DNA from 3 places in the Acidovorax sp. ST3 genome. Region 3 is predicted to be linked to each of the others. Evidence: predicted binding sites of a transcription regulator. Region 3 holds the regulator's gene; each other region holds the start of a gene.
The links. The regulator HrcA, encoded in region 3, represses chaperone genes, less so after heat shock. The targets are predictions, from matches to a motif close to TTAGCACTCNNNNNNNNNGAGTGCTAA.

Region 1: a site for HrcA is predicted at 3,489-3,515, ahead of DNK89_RS09110 (co-chaperone GroES). Genes of this name have one in related genera too.
Region 2: a site for HrcA is predicted at 3,897-3,923, ahead of rpoH (RNA polymerase sigma factor RpoH). Genes of this name have one in related genera too.

What each region holds. Positions count from the first base shown of each region.
Region 1 is NZ_QKVP01000002.1:913,976-919,446, reverse strand. Features, by position in the region: gene edd (phosphogluconate dehydratase) at 1-62, shown strand, start outside; gene eda (bifunctional 4-hydroxy-2-oxoglutarate aldolase/2-dehydro-3-deoxy-phosphogluconate aldolase) at 53-709, shown strand; gene DNK89_RS09120 (DUF805 domain-containing protein) at 940-1,239, shown strand; gene groL (chaperonin GroEL) at 1,364-3,010, opposite strand; gene DNK89_RS09110 (co-chaperone GroES) at 3,107-3,397, opposite strand; gene argC (N-acetyl-gamma-glutamyl-phosphate reductase) at 3,601-4,536, opposite strand; gene DNK89_RS09100 (LysR family transcriptional regulator) at 4,638-5,471, shown strand, end outside.
Region 2 is NZ_QKVP01000003.1:397,646-403,116, reverse strand. Features, by position in the region: gene DNK89_RS11085 (heme A synthase) at 1-163, shown strand, start outside; gene cyoE (heme o synthase) at 160-1,062, shown strand; gene DNK89_RS11075 (SCO family protein) at 1,071-1,685, shown strand; gene DNK89_RS11070 (tripartite tricarboxylate transporter substrate binding protein) at 1,775-2,809, opposite strand; gene rpoH (RNA polymerase sigma factor RpoH) at 2,925-3,866, opposite strand; gene DNK89_RS11060 (EAL domain-containing protein) at 4,097-5,471, opposite strand, start outside.
Region 3 is NZ_QKVP01000002.1:735,994-741,464, forward strand. Features, by position in the region: gene DNK89_RS08220 (hypothetical protein) at 1-163, shown strand, start outside; gene DNK89_RS08225 (hypothetical protein) at 237-494, shown strand; gene DNK89_RS08230 (hypothetical protein) at 764-1,126, shown strand; tRNA gene DNK89_RS08235 (tRNA-Arg) at 1,471-1,547, opposite strand; tRNA gene DNK89_RS08240 (tRNA-Ile) at 1,752-1,828, opposite strand; gene hrcA (heat-inducible transcriptional repressor HrcA) at 1,879-2,871, opposite strand; gene DNK89_RS08250 (hypothetical protein) at 3,205-3,420, shown strand; gene DNK89_RS24220 (hypothetical protein) at 4,395-4,829, shown strand; gene DNK89_RS24390 (hypothetical protein) at 5,344-5,471, shown strand, end outside.

The DNA.
Region 1 (5,471 bases), 180 kb from region 3:
TCTTCACCAACTTTCGCCGCCACGCAGGCGGTGCCGAACAAGGAGCCTGCACATGGCTGTAACCCCTGCTTCCACCCCCATGAATCCCCTCGACATCGCCAGCCATGGCCCCGTCATCCCCGTCATCGTGATCGACCGCGTGGAAGACGCTCTGCCCCTGGCCGAGGCCTTGCTGGCCGGTGGCGTGAAGGTGCTGGAAGTGACACTGCGCACCGCCGCGGGTCTGCCCGCCATCGAAAGCATCGCCCGCCATCTGCCCGAGGCCGTGGTGGGCGTGGGCACGGTGCTCAATGCCGATGACGCCCGCCGCGCCAGTGAAGCCGGTGCGCGGTTTGCCGTGAGCCCCGGCTACACGTCGGCCGTGGGCAGCGCCTGCAAGGGCCTGAACCTGCCGCTGCTGCCCGGCGTGGCCACGTCGAGCGAGATCATGGCGGCGCTGGCCGATGGGTTCTCGTTCCTCAAACTGTTCCCGGCCGAGGCCGTGGGTGGCATCCCGCTGCTCAAGTCCTGGGCCAGCCCGTTTGGCCAGGTGAGCTTTTGCCCTACCGGCGGCATCACCAACGCCACCGCTTCCAACTACCTGGCGCTGCCCAATGTGCGCTGCGTGGGGGGCTCGTGGCTCACGCCCACCGACGCGGTGCGTGCGGGCGACTGGGCGCGCATCACGCAACTGGCGCGTGACACCCAGGCGCTGCGCAAGGCGGCCTGAGGGATCGCTGGCGCTGGGTTTGCGGCCAAAAGCGCCCCATGCGCTAGTGCATTAAGCGCTGGCAGCTATAAAAATAATAGCGTCTAACTTTAAAAAATCCGTGGCGCGGGCGGCACAGCGTGGCCGCTGTGTGTGTCGAGCCGGCTGGACTTGTCGCAACGCCCCTCTATCATGGCCACGCGGGGATACCCCGTGACCGAGCAACGATTGTTCAAGAGAGGGAGTTCGCTATGGATTTTGTTTCGGCTGTCAAAAGCTGCTTCGCGCAGTACGCCGGGTTTTCGGGCCGTGCGCCACGCTCCGAGTTCTGGTGGTTCGCGCTGTTCCAGCTCGGCGTGCTGGTGATTGCCACCATGATCAGCCAGGTGCTCTACGGCATTGCCGCCTTGGCCCTGCTGCTGCCCGCGCTGGCGGTGGGCGCACGCCGCTTGCATGACATTGGGCGCTCCGGCTGGTGGCAGCTGCTGTCGCTCACCGGTATTGGTACCCTGGTGCTGATTTACTGGTGGGTGCAGCCCAGCGGGGAGTAAAGCCGCCGCAAGCTGACGCCCCGCGTTGGCGCCCATGAAAAAAGCCCGCAGACCGTAAGGCCTGCGGGCTTTTGTGTTGTGGACTGCGCAGCGAGCACCGGGCTGCTGCGCAGGGGCCGGGCAATTACATACCCATGCCGCCCATGCCACCCATGCCGCCCATGTCGGGCATGCCAGCAGCAGGTGCGTCGTCCTTTGGAGCCTCAGCCACCATGGCTTCGGTCGTCAGCAGCAGCGATGCCACGGAAGCGGCGTTCTGCAGGGCTGTACGGGTCACCTTGGTGGGGTCCAGGATACCCATTTCGATCATGTCGCCGTAGGTGTCGTTGGCAGCGTTGAAGCCGTAGTTGCCCTTGCCGTTCAGCACAGCGTTCACCACCACCGATGGCTCGCCACCAGCGTTGTAAACGATCTCGCGCAGAGGGGCTTCGATGGCCTTCAGGATCAGCTTCACGCCAGCGTCCTGGTCGGGGTTGTCGCCCTTGATCTCGCCAGCCGCTTGGCGTGCGCGCAGCAGGGCCACGCCACCACCGGCCACGATGCCTTCTTCCACCGCAGCGCGGGTAGCGTGCAGGGCGTCTTCCACGCGGGCCTTCTTTTCCTTCATTTCGACTTCGGTCGCAGCGCCGACCTTGATCACTGCCACGCCGCCGGCCAGCTTGGCCACGCGCTCTTGCAGCTTTTCACGGTCGTAGTCGCTGGTCGCTTCTTCGATCTGGATGCGGATTTGCTTCACGCGGGCTTCGATGTCGGCAGCGGCACCAGCACCGTCGATGATGATGGTGTTTTCCTTGCCCACTTCGATGCGTTTGGCTTGGCCCAGGTCGGCCAGCGTGACCTTCTCCAGGGACAGGCCCACTTCTTCAGCGATGACCTTGCCGCCCGTCAGAATGGCGATGTCTTCCAGCATGGCCTTGCGACGGTCGCCGAAGCCAGGAGCCTTCACAGCCACAACCTTCAGGATGCCGCGGATGGTGTTGACCACCAGCGTAGCCAGGGCTTCGCCTTCGACTTCTTCAGCAATGATCAGCAGGGGACGGCCAGCCTTGGCAACTTGCTCCAGCGTGGGCAGCAGGTCGCGGATGTTGCTGATCTTCTTGTCGAACAGCAGCACGAAGGGGTTGTCCAGCAGAGCGGCTTGCTTTTCTGGGTTGTTGATGAAGTAGGGCGACAGGTAGCCGCGGTCAAACTGCATGCCTTCCACGACATCCAGCTCGTTTTGCAGCGACTTGCCGTCTTCCACGGTGATCACGCCTTCCTTGCCGACCTTGTCCATGGCGTCAGCAATGATCTTGCCGATGGACTCGTCGGAGTTGGCCGAGATCGAGCCCACTTGGGCGATTTCCTTGGAGGTGGTGGTGGGCTTGGAAGCCTTCTTCAGCTCTTCGGTCAGGGCCAGCACGGCCTTGTCGATACCGCGCTTCAGGTCCATGGGGTTCAGGCCAGCGGCCACGTACTTGGAGCCTTCGCGCACGATGGCTTGGGCCAGCACGGTAGCGGTGGTGGTGCCGTCACCAGCGTTGTCGCTGGTCTTGGAAGCCACTTCCTTCACGAGCTGGGCGCCCATGTTCTGCAGCTTGTCCTTCAGTTCGATTTCCTTGGCCACGGACACACCGTCCTTGGTCACGGTAGGGGCGCCGAACGAGCGCTCCAGCACCACGTTACGGCCCTTGGGGCCCAGCGTGACCTTGACCGCGTTGGCCAGGATGTTCACGCCTTCAACCATGCGTGCGCGGGCTTCGCCGCCGAAAACTACGTCTTTTGCTGCCATTTTGGAGCTCCTGAAAATTGGGTTCAAATTGGCTGCTAGCGCATGATTAATCAGCGCAAGCAGCTATGAAAAGATGAGTAACGCAGGGGTGAGAAATTACTTCTCGACCACGGCAAACAGATCGTCTTCCTTCATGACCAGCAGCTCGTCGCCGTTGACCTTGACGGTCTGGCCCGAGTACTTGCCGAACAGAACGCGGTCGCCGACCTTCACGTTCAGGGCGATCACTTCACCCTTGTCGTTCTTCTTGCCAGGGCCCACGGCCAACACTTCACCTTGATCGGGCTTTTCGGCGGCGTTGTCAGGGATCACGATGCCGGAGGCCGTCGTGGTTTCGCTTTCAATACGCTTGACGATCACGCGATCGTGCAGAGGGCGAAGGTTCATTGCATTGCTCCTGTTTTCAGTAAAAAAAGCTGATGGATTCAATCAGCCCCGGCCATCCGGGGCCACCAAACTGCCAGCAGGGAGCGCGGTGTTAGCACTCGTCTGCGGTGAGTGCTAATGATACGGGCATTTGTGGCCATTTCAAGACACCCCCCCAGAACATGGGGAAGAAGGCTTCTCCTCTCCGGTTCTGCCCGCGCCCGTCAGGTCGTGCCGCCCAGCATCAGATCCAGGTTCTGCACCGCCGCCCCCGAGGCGCCCTTGCCCAGGTTGTCAAACACGGCGGTCAGCAGCACCTGGCCGTGGCGGGCGTTGCTGAACACCCCCAGCCGCAGCTGGTTGGTGCCGTTCAGGGCCTGTGGGTCCAGGTGCTCGGCCGCTTCGGTGGCGGCGGGGGGCATCACCTCGACAAAGGGGGCGTCGGCATAGTGCTGCTGCAGGCAGGCGTGCAGGTGTTCGCCTTGCGTACCGGGCGCGAGCTGCCGCAGATGCAGCCCGATGGTCAGCACGATGCCCTGGCGGAAGGCGCCGTACGAGGGGAGAAAAAACGGGCGCTGCGACAGCCCGGCGTGCTGCGCGATCTCGGGCGTGTGTTTGTGCTCCAGCGGCAGCCCATAGACCTGGAAGGCGGGCGCATGGCCTGCCTCGGGGCCTTCGTGGGCTTGCACGCGGGCACGCCCTCCGCCGGAGTAGCCCGACACCGCATGGATGTTGAGCGCATGGTCGGGAGGCAGCAAGCCGGCCTGCACCAGGGGCCGCAGCAGGGCGATAGCGCCTGTGGGGTAACAGCCGGGGTTGCTGACGCGTTGCGCGCTGGCGATGCGCGCGGCCTGCGCCGCATCCATTTCCGGAAAGCCATAGACCCATTGCGCGTCCGTGCGGTGGGCCGAGCTGGCGTCGATCACGCGCACAGCGGGGTTGTGGATGGCGGCGACTGCTTCGCGGGCGGCGGCGTCGGGCAGGCACAGGATGGCGATGTCGCAGCTGTTGATGGCTTCGGCGCGGCGGGTGGGGTTCTTGCGGTCGGCCTCGGGCAGTGTCAGCAGCTGCAGGTCGGTGCGGCCGTGCAGGCGCTGGTGGATTTGCAGGCCGGTGGTGCCTTGGTCGCCGTCAATGAAAACAAGGGGCTGGGTGGTCATGGTGCGGATTCCTGGCATGGGGGGATGTGGAATCTTCGGCGCCGGTCTAAACTTTGGAAAGTTGAATTTCACAAACTTCAAGATCAGTTCTGCTGAACGTCATGCGCGAACTCAATCTCGACCGGCTGCGCACCCTGGTCACCATCGCTGACCTCGGGTCTTTTGCCGAAGCGGCCCGCACGCTGCACCTGGCGCCGCCCACGGTCAGCCTGCACATTGCGGACCTGGAGGCGTTGATTGGTGCGCCGTTGCTGGTGCGCAAGCGGGGCGAGGTGCGGCCGTCCGGCGCGGGAGAGGTGCTGGTAGAGCGAGCCCGGCGCCTGCTGGCCGATGCCGACGAGGCCATGGACCTGGTACGGCGCCAAGTGCAGGGGCTGGAGGGGCGGGTGCGGCTGGGCGCGTCCACCGGCGCCATCGCGCACCTGCTGCCCCAGGCGCTGGAGGTGCTGGGCCAGCACCACCCCGGCATCGATGTGCAGGTGGTGGTGCTCACGTCACAGGAGACCGTGTCGCGGTTGGCGCTGGGCACGCTGGACGTGGGCCTGGTGGCCTTGCCCATGGCGTCGGTGCGCGGGGTGACGATGATGCCCTGGCGGCGCGACCCGGTGATGGCGTTTGTCCCCTCGGCCTGGGCGGCACCCCGCAGGGTCACGCCCCAGTGGCTGGCGGGGCAGCCGTTGATCCTGAATGACGATGGCACCAGCCTGTCACGCCTGACGAGCGAATGGCTGGCCCTGGCGGGCGAGCAGCCCAAGGCGCGCATCCAGCTCAACTACAACGATGCCATCAAGAGCCTAGTGGCTGCGGGCTACGGAGCCACGCTGCTGCCGCACGAGGCCTCTACCGCCACGCCGCTGGACCCGCGCATCCGCATGCTGCCGGTGCAGCCCCGGCTGTGGCGCCCCCTGGGCATTGCCCACCGCGCGGGCCCGGTA
Region 2 (5,471 bases), on a different contig from region 3:
GTCCAATGTGGTGCTGGACTGGCCCCTGGTGGCCGCGGTGTTGCATACCGGCGGCGCCGCTGCCCTGGTGGTGGTGCTGACCTGGTCCTTGGTGTCCAGCCGCGCGGCACCTGCGCCCCAAGAGTTTTCCGCGCCCACGGGCGCATCGAGAGTATCTGCATGAGTGTTGCCCCCTCCGCCGTTGCTGCGCCGCCCTCGCGGTTCCAGCAGTTTTATGCGCTGACCAAGCCCCGCGTGGTGCAGCTCATCGTCTTTTGTGCGCTGATTGGCATGGTGCTGGCCGTGCCCGGCCTGCCCAACGCTGCGCAACTGGCCCACATGGCGCTGGCGTGCCTGGGCGTGTGGCTGGTGGCCGGTGCTGCGGCCGCATTCAATTGCATCGTCGAGCAGGGTATCGACGCCAAGATGAAGCGCACCGCCTGGCGCCCGACGGCCAAGGGCGAGCTGTCCAACGCGCAGACGCTGCTGTTCTCGGCTGTACTCTGTGCGGTAGGCTCCGTGCTGCTGTACGTCTGGATCAACCCGCTGACCATGTGGCTCACCTTCGCCACCTTTGTGGGTTACGCGGTGGTCTACACCGTGATCCTCAAGCCCCTCACGCCCCAGAACATCGTGATCGGCGGCGCCTCCGGGGCCATGCCACCAGTGTTGGGCTGGGCAGCCATGACCAACGATGTGGGGCCCGAGGCGCTCATCCTTTTCCTCATCATTTTTTTGTGGACACCGCCGCACTTTTGGGCGCTTGCCCTGTACCGGGTGGAGGACTACCGCAAGTCTGGCTTGCCCATGCTGCCCGTCACGCATGGCAATGAGTTCACGCGTTTGCAGGTGTTTCTATACACGCTGATCCTTCTGGCCGGGTGCATGATGCCGTTCATCTATGGCATGAGTTCCTGGATCTATCTGGCTGCCGCTGTGCTGCTCAGCCTCGGTTTCTGCGGGTATGCGTTCGCGCTGTGGCGCAACTATTCGGACGCTCTGGCCCGCAAGACCTTCCGCTTTTCCCTCATCCACCTGAGCGTGCTGTTTGCGGCACTGCTGGTGGACCACTACGTGCTGTGATGACCTCCATGCAGAAACGAAATGCTCTTCATTTAATAGCTGCTGGCGCACTATCCGTCTGCGCTACAGGCCTCCTGGGCGCATGTTCCGAGAAAAAGGCCGAGTTCAGGGGTGTGGACGTCACCGGCGCTGAATACGCCCGTGACATTCCTCTGACCGACCACAACGGCCAACCCCGCCACATCAAGGACTTTGCCGGCAAGGTGGTGGTGGTGTTCTTTGGCTACACCCAGTGCCCCGACGTGTGCCCCACGTCGATGCAGGAACTGGCCGAGGTCAAACAGATGCTGGGCAAGGACGGTGACCGCCTGCAGGGTATTTTTGTGACCGTAGACCCGGAGCGCGACACGCCCGAGGTGCTCAAGGCCTACATGGCCAATTTCGATCCGAGCTTCCTGGCGCTCTATGGCACGCCCGAGCAACTGGCTGCCGTCGCCAAGGACTTTAAGATTTACTACAAAAAGGTCGATGGCAAGACGCCCACCAGCTACACCATGGACCACTCGGCGGGCAGCTATGTGTACGACCCCGCAGGCCGCCTGCGGGTCTACAACCGCTACGGCAGCGGCGCGCAGGCCCTGGCGGCCGATGTGAAGGTGTTGCTGGCGGAGGCCGGGGGCTAAGCCCCAGCCTCTGAGTGACCCGGGGCCTGTGCCAGGCCGCCGTGTCGCGGGCCGCTGTGCGGCCCCGCATGAGCTGACGCCCTAGGGCCTTATTCGGCCTTGATACCGCGCATCGCAATCACGCCGCCCAGCAGATTGGTGTCGGCTTTGATGCGGTTGGCCAGGCCTTCGGGCGACGAGCCCACCGTCTGCCACCCTTGCTGGAACAGCTTGCTGCGCACATCCTCGCTGCGGGCGATCTCGCTGAGCAGCGCGGCCAGCTTGGCCTGGATCGGTTTGGGCATGGTGGAGGGCGCTGCGAAGGCGTTCCAGATCTCCAGGTTGAAGTTGCTGATGCCAGCCTCGGCCAGGCTCGGCACATCGGGGGCCAGCGGGCTGCGTCCGGACGAGGTCACGCCGATCGCGCGCAGCTTGCCTGCACGCACCTGGGCCTGCGCCAGCGCCGGGGGTAGCAGCGCCATCTGCAGCTGGCCGCCCAGCATCGCGTTGGCCACCTGCGGATAGCCGGGGTAGGGCACATGCACGGGGTTGATGTTGCTGCGTGCCTTGAGCAGCTCGGTGCCGATGTGGCCCACCGTGCCCACGCCGGGCGTGCCATAGCTCCACTTGTCGCCCCCGTTGCGTGCGGCCACGAAGAAGTCCCGCGCAGTGCCGTTGGCAGCCACGCCAGGCTGATTGACGGGGGCCGTGAGGATCAGCGGCGAGGTGCCGATCAGGCTCAGCGGTGCCAGGTCCTTGATCGGGTCATACGGAACGGCTGGGTTCAGCAGCTTGGCAATCGTCATGTTGCCGTTGATCATCAGCCCGATGGTGTGGTCGTCACGGGCCTTGGCCACTGCGTCGGCGCCAATGTTGCCGCCTGCACCCACCTTGTTGTCCACGATCACAGGCTGGCCCAGGGCCTTGGACAGGGGCTCCGAGAACGTGCGCGCCGTCAGGTCAGGTGACGAACCGGCCGGAAAGCCCACAATGATCTTCAGCGGCTTGGTGGGCCAAGCCAGTGGCGCGGGCGCCGTAGCCTTGCCGGAGTTCTGCGCCAGCGCCCATGGGGATGCGGCAGCCAGGGCGATCAACAGCGAAGCACGGCGGGAAACACGGCCGGTAAAGGCGGGACGTGAGGGCATGGGGTGCAATCTCCTTGAAGAATATTCGGGGGCCCAAACGATGCGGGGCCCCAGAACTGGGGCCCCGCGAGGCAACTTCTGCAGCCGGGGATATTAACCCCGCTGCCCGGCCCGGTCAGGCGTATTCGGCCAGGGCCTTTTTCATCTTCTTCATGGCGGCCACTTCGATCTGGCGAATGCGCTCGGCGCTCACGCCGTACACGGCGGCCAGGTCATGCAGCGTCATGCCGCCGGAGCCGTCGTCGTTGACCTTGAGCCAGCGCTCTTCCACGATGCGGCGGCTGCGGTCGTCCAGGCTGGCCAGGGCGTTGGCAATGCCGTCGGTGGCCAGGGCGTCGCGCTGGCGCGACTCGATCATCGCCGTGGGTTCGTGCGATGCGTCGGCCAGATAGGCAATGGGGCCAAACGCCTGCTCGCCGTCATCGGTCGGTGCCGGGTCTAGCAGCACATCACCACCCGCCATGCGGGTTTCCATCTCGATGACTTCTTCGCGCTTCACGTTGAGCTGTGCAGCCACGGCGTCGATCTCATGGTCTGACAGGGTGTCACGGTGCGTGGCAACATCGGCGGCCGAGGCGTCGGCCTTGAAACCCTGCTTCATGGAGCGCAGATTGAAGAACAGCTTGCGCTGCGCCTTGGTGGTGGCCACCTTGACCATGCGCCAGTTCTTTAGGATGTATTCGTGGATCTCGGCCTTGATCCAGTGCATGGCGTAGCTCACCAGGCGCACACCCTGGTCGGGGTCAAAGCGCTTGACGGCCTTCATCAGGCCCACATTGCCTTCCTGGATCAGGTCGCCATGGGGCAGGCCGTACCCCAGATACTGGCGTGCAATCGAGACCACCAGACGCAGGTGCGACATCACCAGCCGGCCGGCGGCATCCAGATCGTTGTTGTCCTTGAGTTGGCGTGCGTAGGTCTGCTCTTCTTCGTGCGTGAGCAGGGGTAGGCGGTTGACAGCCGAAATATAGGCGTCCAGGTTGCCCAAGGGGGGCACCAGCGCCCAGGTATTGGCGGGTGCCAGAGACATCGTCGCGGTTCCAGATTGAATGTTCATTCCGGGAATCCTTTCCTCTAAGCCATCATATTAGCACTCTCTCTGATTGAGTGCTAAGCCCGGAGTTCCCGTCGGGTTGCTCATTGATACCGTTTGACATCTTCAGAGTCAAATCAGTATCAAGCGCCAGTGCAACATGCCTGAGAAGCTATCAAAAACATAGTGAATAACTGTCAACGTATCGCCCTCGAACGGTCGGTCCCAGCTGTTATGGAGTGCCTCTGTCCCCTCTACACGCCCTGCCGCACCCGGTTTTCAAAGTCTTCCAGCGTGAGCGGGCGGCCAAACAGGTAACCCTGAAAGGCCTGGCAGCCGTGCGCCAGCAAAAACTGGTGGTGGGCTGTGGTCTCCACCCCTTCAGCAATCACGGACAGGCCCAAGCTGCCGGCCAGCCCGATGATGGAGCGGGCGATGGCAGCGTCGCTGGCGTCCAGCAGCACGTCGCGCACAAAGCCCTGGTCGATCTTGATCTGGTCGAGCGGCAGGCGCTTGAGGTAGCTGAGCGACGAGTAACCCGTGCCGAAGTCGTCCAGCGAAAACCCCAGGCCGTGGGCCTTCAGGGCGCGCATGGTGGCGATCACGCTGTCCACGTTGTCCAGCAGCAGGCTTTCGGTCAGCTCCAGCTTGATCTGTGCCGGGTTGGCGCCGGTCTGCTGCACCAGGGCCAGCACTTGGGCCACAAAGTCGTCCTGCAGGAACTGGCGTGCGCTCACGTTGATGGCCAGGCTCAGGTGCGCAAACAGCGGGTCTTGCTGCCAGCGGGCCTGCTGGCGCAGGGCGGTTTCCATGACCCATTGGCCCAGCGGCAGGATCAGGCCCGACTCCTCGGCCAGCGGGATGAACTCCGACGGCGGCACCATGCCCTGCACCGGGTGCTGCCAGCGCACCAGGGCCTCCGCGCCGGTCACCCGCCCCTGGCTGTCCACCTGCGGCTGGTACAGCAGCAGGAACTGGGAGCGCCGCAGGCCGTTGTGCAGTTCGGTCTCCAGCAAGGCGCGGCGGTTCACGGCCTGCTGCATGTCGGGGTCAAAAAAGCGCAGCGTGTTGCGCCCGGCGTCCTTGGCGCGGTACATGGCCATGTCGGCCTGCTTGAGCACCTCGTCCACCGAGTCGCGCTGGTGGGTGAGCAGCGTCACGCCAATGCTGGCCGTGAAGTGGTGTTCGTGTCCCGCCAGCTCGTACGGCTGGCGCAATTGCGCCAGGACCAACTCGCCAAGCGTGCGCGCCTGTGCGGCGGCCTCGGGGGCGTCGCTGCTCAGGTTCTGCAGCACCACCACAAACTCGTCACCTCCGAGGCGGGCCACAGTGTCCTGCTCGCGCACGCAGCTGCGCAGGCGCTGGGCAACGTCCTTGAGCAGCAGGTCGCCCACCTCGTGGCCCCGGGTGTCGTTCAGGGTCTTGAAGTTGTCCAGGTCCACAAACAGCACGGCCGTGGTGAGGCCCGAGCGCGCGCCGTTGACCAGCACCTGCTGCAGCCGGTCCACCAGCAGGCGGCGGTTGGGCAGTTGCGTGAGTGCGTCGTAGAACGCCAGGTAGCGTGCCTCGTCCTCGGCGGCCTTGCGGCCCGAGATGTCGATGTCGATGCAGAACATCTCGGGCGGGTGC
Region 3 (5,471 bases):
CAAGTTGGCGCGAGATGGCATGGGTCTCACGACGATTCTTCTCCCTGCCGTGCTTTCCCTGTTTGCAGGCTGGGTTTCCATTTTTGGCGCTGGAAGGTCGAAATCGATGTCCGACGATCTGCAAATCCACCGCGAACGTCAAAAGCGCTATCGCAAACCCTAACTTCGGCTTAGAGCCCGATAGCGTCTCTCGCCGTGGGGCAGAATCCGGCTAATAGCAGACCTTCGCATTCTTAATGACGCTCGTATCCGTTTTTTTCGCTTCGGTGGTTCTTTGGATAGTTGTCGGAGCAGTCTGGCTCCTTCCCCAAAAGCTGAAGCTGATGAAGCGGCTCGGACACCTGAATGCATATCAAATCATTCAGCTTGGCAAAGAGGGTGATGCCGAAGTGCAGAGCCTACGTAGGAAGGGCTGGTGGTGGATTGCTATTGGAATGACTGCACTCCTGCCCCAGCTCATCGTTCTGAACATCATCAAGGCAACGAGCAACTAAGGGGCAAAATTTTTTGTCTCGGCTACGCTCTTGACTTCCGCTTTGGGCCCTGAGCAGTCGGAGGGCTCCATTCCCCAAAGCGGCCATTGATTAAAAAACGGCTTGAGCGCAGCGCGAAACGTGCCGCTAAAGAGGTCGGCCCTTGAGTGCTGCCAAGCTATGTTCTGTTCGGCCGACGATTGCCAAGCTTCGCGGAATTTTTATGCCTCGATATTTAGGTAACCATCCGCCTCCAACCATAGGCAGCAGGCCACTTCCAGGATGAGTCAGTGTCCAGAACAATCCGCACACTCTTCCTCATCCCGCAGTCATCGCGGATTACATCACTTGCGCGACCATTGATGAATAGACCTAAATTCCCGCTGTTTGGCCCTTTGGCCGACTCTCGAAAGCGTCAGAGCGCGCTCGAAGATCAACTGCGGCAGTTCGACGCCAAGACGAATCCAGAGGAGCACGCCCGCATCACGGGGCTCATCCAACTGGAAGAAGATATCCGTGCATCGTTCTCAGACTTCCTGAAGGAGCAAACAGCGCAACGGCGGTCGGTGAGTGCGAAGGGGCTTCTGCAAGTGGTCGCGCTCTCTATCCTGGTCTTCATCGCGCTCGGCTTGAAGAGGCACTTTTTTGGTTAAACCACCTAACAGGTTGTTTGGCATGACCACTCAACAGCAATGCGTCGCGAGGCGCATGGGCGCGCCTACCTGGTGCGGCGCACTGCTGTTGCGTGCGGGTCAACTTCAACGTGGAGTGTCCGCTTTCATCCACCGCCGTCGGCTGCTCCTGGCCGACAGTTGCCTCACCAGCTCGGGCAACTCGAACGGTACTTGCGCAACGGGAAGGTAGGGCAAGACCGCTTGGCTTTTCTACCCAAAAGTCCCCCACAAAGCCCCCCACAACTGGCTTGTGGAAAAACAGCTTATCAGCTCCAGTCAAAGGAAAAAGCCCTGCAAATCATAGACTTGCAGGGCTTACCTGTTGGTGCGGCTGGCAGGAATCGAACCCACGACCCCTTGGTTCGTAGCCAAGTACTCTATCCAGCTGAGCTACAGCCGCTAAGCTTTGAATTATAGCATGATTTCTTGGATACCCTTGAAATTTGCTTTTTTCTGATTGCTTTCCTGAGTCAGGCCCTGCAAACAGACAGTCAATTCAACTCAAGCCGAGATTGTAATGCACGATGAAGGCTCCAAAAACAAACTGCGCGATTTGAATCACAAAACACGTCATTTGTTGTTGGGCCCACCCTGCAATCGAGGGTGGTAGGGCGTGTTGGACTTGAACCAACGACCAAAGGATTATGAGTCCTCTGCTCTAACCAACTGAGCTAACGCCCCCAGCCATGCTCCAGCGCTATACAACGGGGCAAGCACCGTATTGTAGGGGCTTACTTGCGATGGCTGAGAGCGTTGGACACCAGCTTGGAGGTGATGTCCACGATCTGGATCATGCGGTCGTATGGCATGCGGGTAGGACCAATCACACCCAAAGTCCCCACCACCTTGCCATCTACCTCATAAGGGGAGCTGACGATCGAGAGCTCTTCAAAAGGTACGACCTGGCTCTCGCCGCCGATGTAAATGCGTACCCCTTCCGCTTGGCTTGAAATATCCAAAAGGCGAAGGATCTGCGTCTTCTGCTCAAACAAATCGAATGCCCTGCGCAGGTTGCCCATGTCGCTGGAGAAATCACTGACGGAGAGCAGGTTGCGCTCGCCAGATATCACCACCTCGTCCTGCGCCTCCGACCCTACGTTGACTGCCGCCTGCATGAGCGATGCGATCTCTCCGCGCAACACATCGACCTCGGACTTCAAACGCTCTCGCACCTGCTCCATCGCGAGTCCGGCATAGTGGGCATTCAAAAAGTTGGAGGCTTCGACCAGTTGCGACTGGGAGTGATCCACCTCGGTAAAGATCACACGATTCTGTACGTCACCTTCCGGCGACACGATGATGACGAGAAAGCGCTTTTCAGAGAGTCGCAGGAACTCTATGTGGCGAAATACGGAAGTACGCCGAGGTGCCATTACCACACCGACGAACTGGGAAAGGTTGGACAGCAGCTGTGCGGCGTTGGCGATGACCTTTTGGGGTTGCTCCGGAGCCAACTGCGCCGGCATGACCGACTCCCGCTGCACCGTCAGCATCGTGTCCACAAACAAACGGTATCCACGCGCGGTGGGAATGCGGCCTGCGGAGGTATGTGGACTCGCAATCAGGCCCAGTTCTTCCAAGTCCGCCATGACGTTTCTAATCGTGGCTGGAGACAAATCCAGGCCAGACGCACGAGAAAGCGTCCGCGATCCCACGGGCTGCCCATCAGCGATGTAACGCTCGACCAGGGCTTTGAGCAACAACTTGGCACGGTCATCGAGCATGGAATGATTTTACTTTTGTAATCGTATTTTGGCCCAACGGCCTTGGCCCCAGCCTCCGAGGCGGTGGGGGTGGTCACGCAAGCTGCTGAGCGGCTCGCCAAGCATATCCGCCAGATTGGGCTGGTCGCACCAGCAGGAAGGGCAACGCCCGGCGGCCTGGGCCACATCTTCATCAGGCAAGGCACGCATTCAGCGCCGCATTTTGGCTTCTGGTTGACGGACAGGTTACACCCACCGTCTACTCAGGCCCGCCAGCGCCCCACGCCGTGGGGCAGAATTCGGCCACTACCGGCCGCTGGCTGATGCCGTTCAACTCGACCAGAAGAAGCCGCTATGACCAAGTATCAAGTCGCAATAATTCTGCTCATATTTGTCGTTGTGCAGCTAGTCATGGCGGTAAAGATCGCCAGGCTAAGCAAGCGAAAGTCTTCAGAAAAATCTGCGCAACTCGATGTAGAAATTGACCGTCTGAATGCAATTAGCAAGCGTATTCAGGTGGCGGCTTTCAGCGCACTTCTTGTTTGGCTGGGAATTCAATACTTCGCATAGCGGCCACAAACGGACATCTGTAAGACCAAATGACAGAAAAATTTGGAAGTGCAATCTATCTAGTGCTTGCGCTGCATGCATACATGCTGTTTGTTGCGCTGTACTGTGGCTGGATAGGGTGGCGCGTCCGATTTCTAGGGGACTTAAAGTTGGTTCGCGACGCCAGTCACGCTCCACTCCCGCACGGGGCAGCTATTGCTAAGCGGTACGGAACCTCTTACATGGTTGTTGCGACCATGCTTGCCTTGCTCGCGGCCGGGACTCCCCTCGGTCTGCCGTTTGCGGTGTGGCTTGTGCTGAGCATCGTTGTAGTGATCGCTCAGCGGCTCTACCGCAGTGAGCTCGAAAGCCAAGCAAAAGGGCATAAATCGCCCTAGCACTGAGAGACAGCTCAGGGCCCAAAGCGGAAAGTCAACGCCTTGGTTACAGAGCAAAAATACGTCCGGCGATTGCCGCAAAGAACGCCGCAAGGTTAACGGTAAGTAAGGCTAATAGCGTCCGCCGGAATCTGAACCCTGACAACGCGCACACGAGCAGTGTTGCACTAACGGAGAGGAGAAACGCACCACCGGTGTACGCGGCTACTCCGTGCAGAACGTTAACCTGTAAAGGGGCACTACGCGATCCTCCCTCGGCAAGTTCTCCGGTTTGCAAGGCGATGACTCCTGCACTACCCGACATAGTGGCGAGCATAAGAAGGATCGCTTTCCCGCCTATCCGCTCAAATGCCGACGATGGCCTCTCAGGTTGTGACAGCCCGTCTGTGCCTTGGCTCATGTCGTTTCCACCTCCAAGATCAATGTCCGCTACTGGCCGACAACGGCTATGCTCGCGCAGGTCGTCTGGTATCACCATGACCGCGCCCGCTGTCGTTGTATGAGTTATGTACTGCGAGAAATGCCAAGAACCTAAAGCCCATGTCAACTTCAAGAAAATTGCTCATTGCTTTTCGAATCGGAATTGCATCCGTACTCATGTTTGCCACGCTGATCGCTTTTGGACAAAGCGAAGAGAGTGCACTAAAGATGGTCAAAGCTCTGCGACTCGGTGAAAACCTCACGGGCATGACCTACAAGATCGCCAAAGCCACAACGACCTACAAAGGTGTAGAGGCTGAGCTAGGGCCGCAAAAGGCAGATGCGCTTCTACGAACGGAAATTGCTGTTTCTGTTCCTAAGCATCAAGAACAATGGAATAGAAATCTTGCTCACGCGTGGGCACCACTCATGACTTCGGCGGAGTTTGATTCTGTAGCCTCAGATAAGCAGAACTCGCCCTTTGCTCCGAAGTTCGTGTCCCTGCAAGAGCAGGCAGGAAACATGATGAAGGTTCATTCGGAGCCTCTATTAAAAACAGTATTGACTGATGTGCTGCGAGGCGTCTTTGAAAAGTCAAAGTCGAAAAGGTAATTCGCAATCTTGAACAAACCGCCTGAACAAGGTGTCTTTGAAACTGGCAGCAGCCCACAACGTCTGACCCACCGCTAAAGCGAACCAAAATTCAGTGGCCCGCCAAATCGGTTCATTGAGCGTCCGCTTTCAAGATTCACCACCGGCAGCTTCTGGCCGAATTCTGCCGCACACACTCAGCGGCCATCTTTTACTTTTGTAATCGTATTTTGGCCCAACGGCCTTGGCCCCAGCCTCCGAGGCGGTGGGGGTGGTCACGCAAGCTGCTGAGCGGCTCGCCAAGCATATCCGCCAGATTGGGCTGGTCGCACCAGCAGGAAGGGCAACGCCCGACGGCCTGGGCCACATCTTCATCAGGCAAGGCACGCATTCAGCGCCGCATTTTGGCTTCTGGTTGACGGACAGGTTACACCCACCGTCTACTCAGGCCCGCCAGCGCCCCACGCCGTGGGGCAGAATTCGGCCAGAAGCGGACATTCAGTGCTGCGCCCTATTCACCTTCACTAGACACACCATGGAAACACCCAACGAACGCAAAGAACGAATGTGGCAAGAATTCCAGAAAAAGTCCGGGCTTGGAAAACCAAGCAATGATTTCAGGGCAATGCTCGGTGTGATTGCTGTCATTCTCGGCGCTCTAGT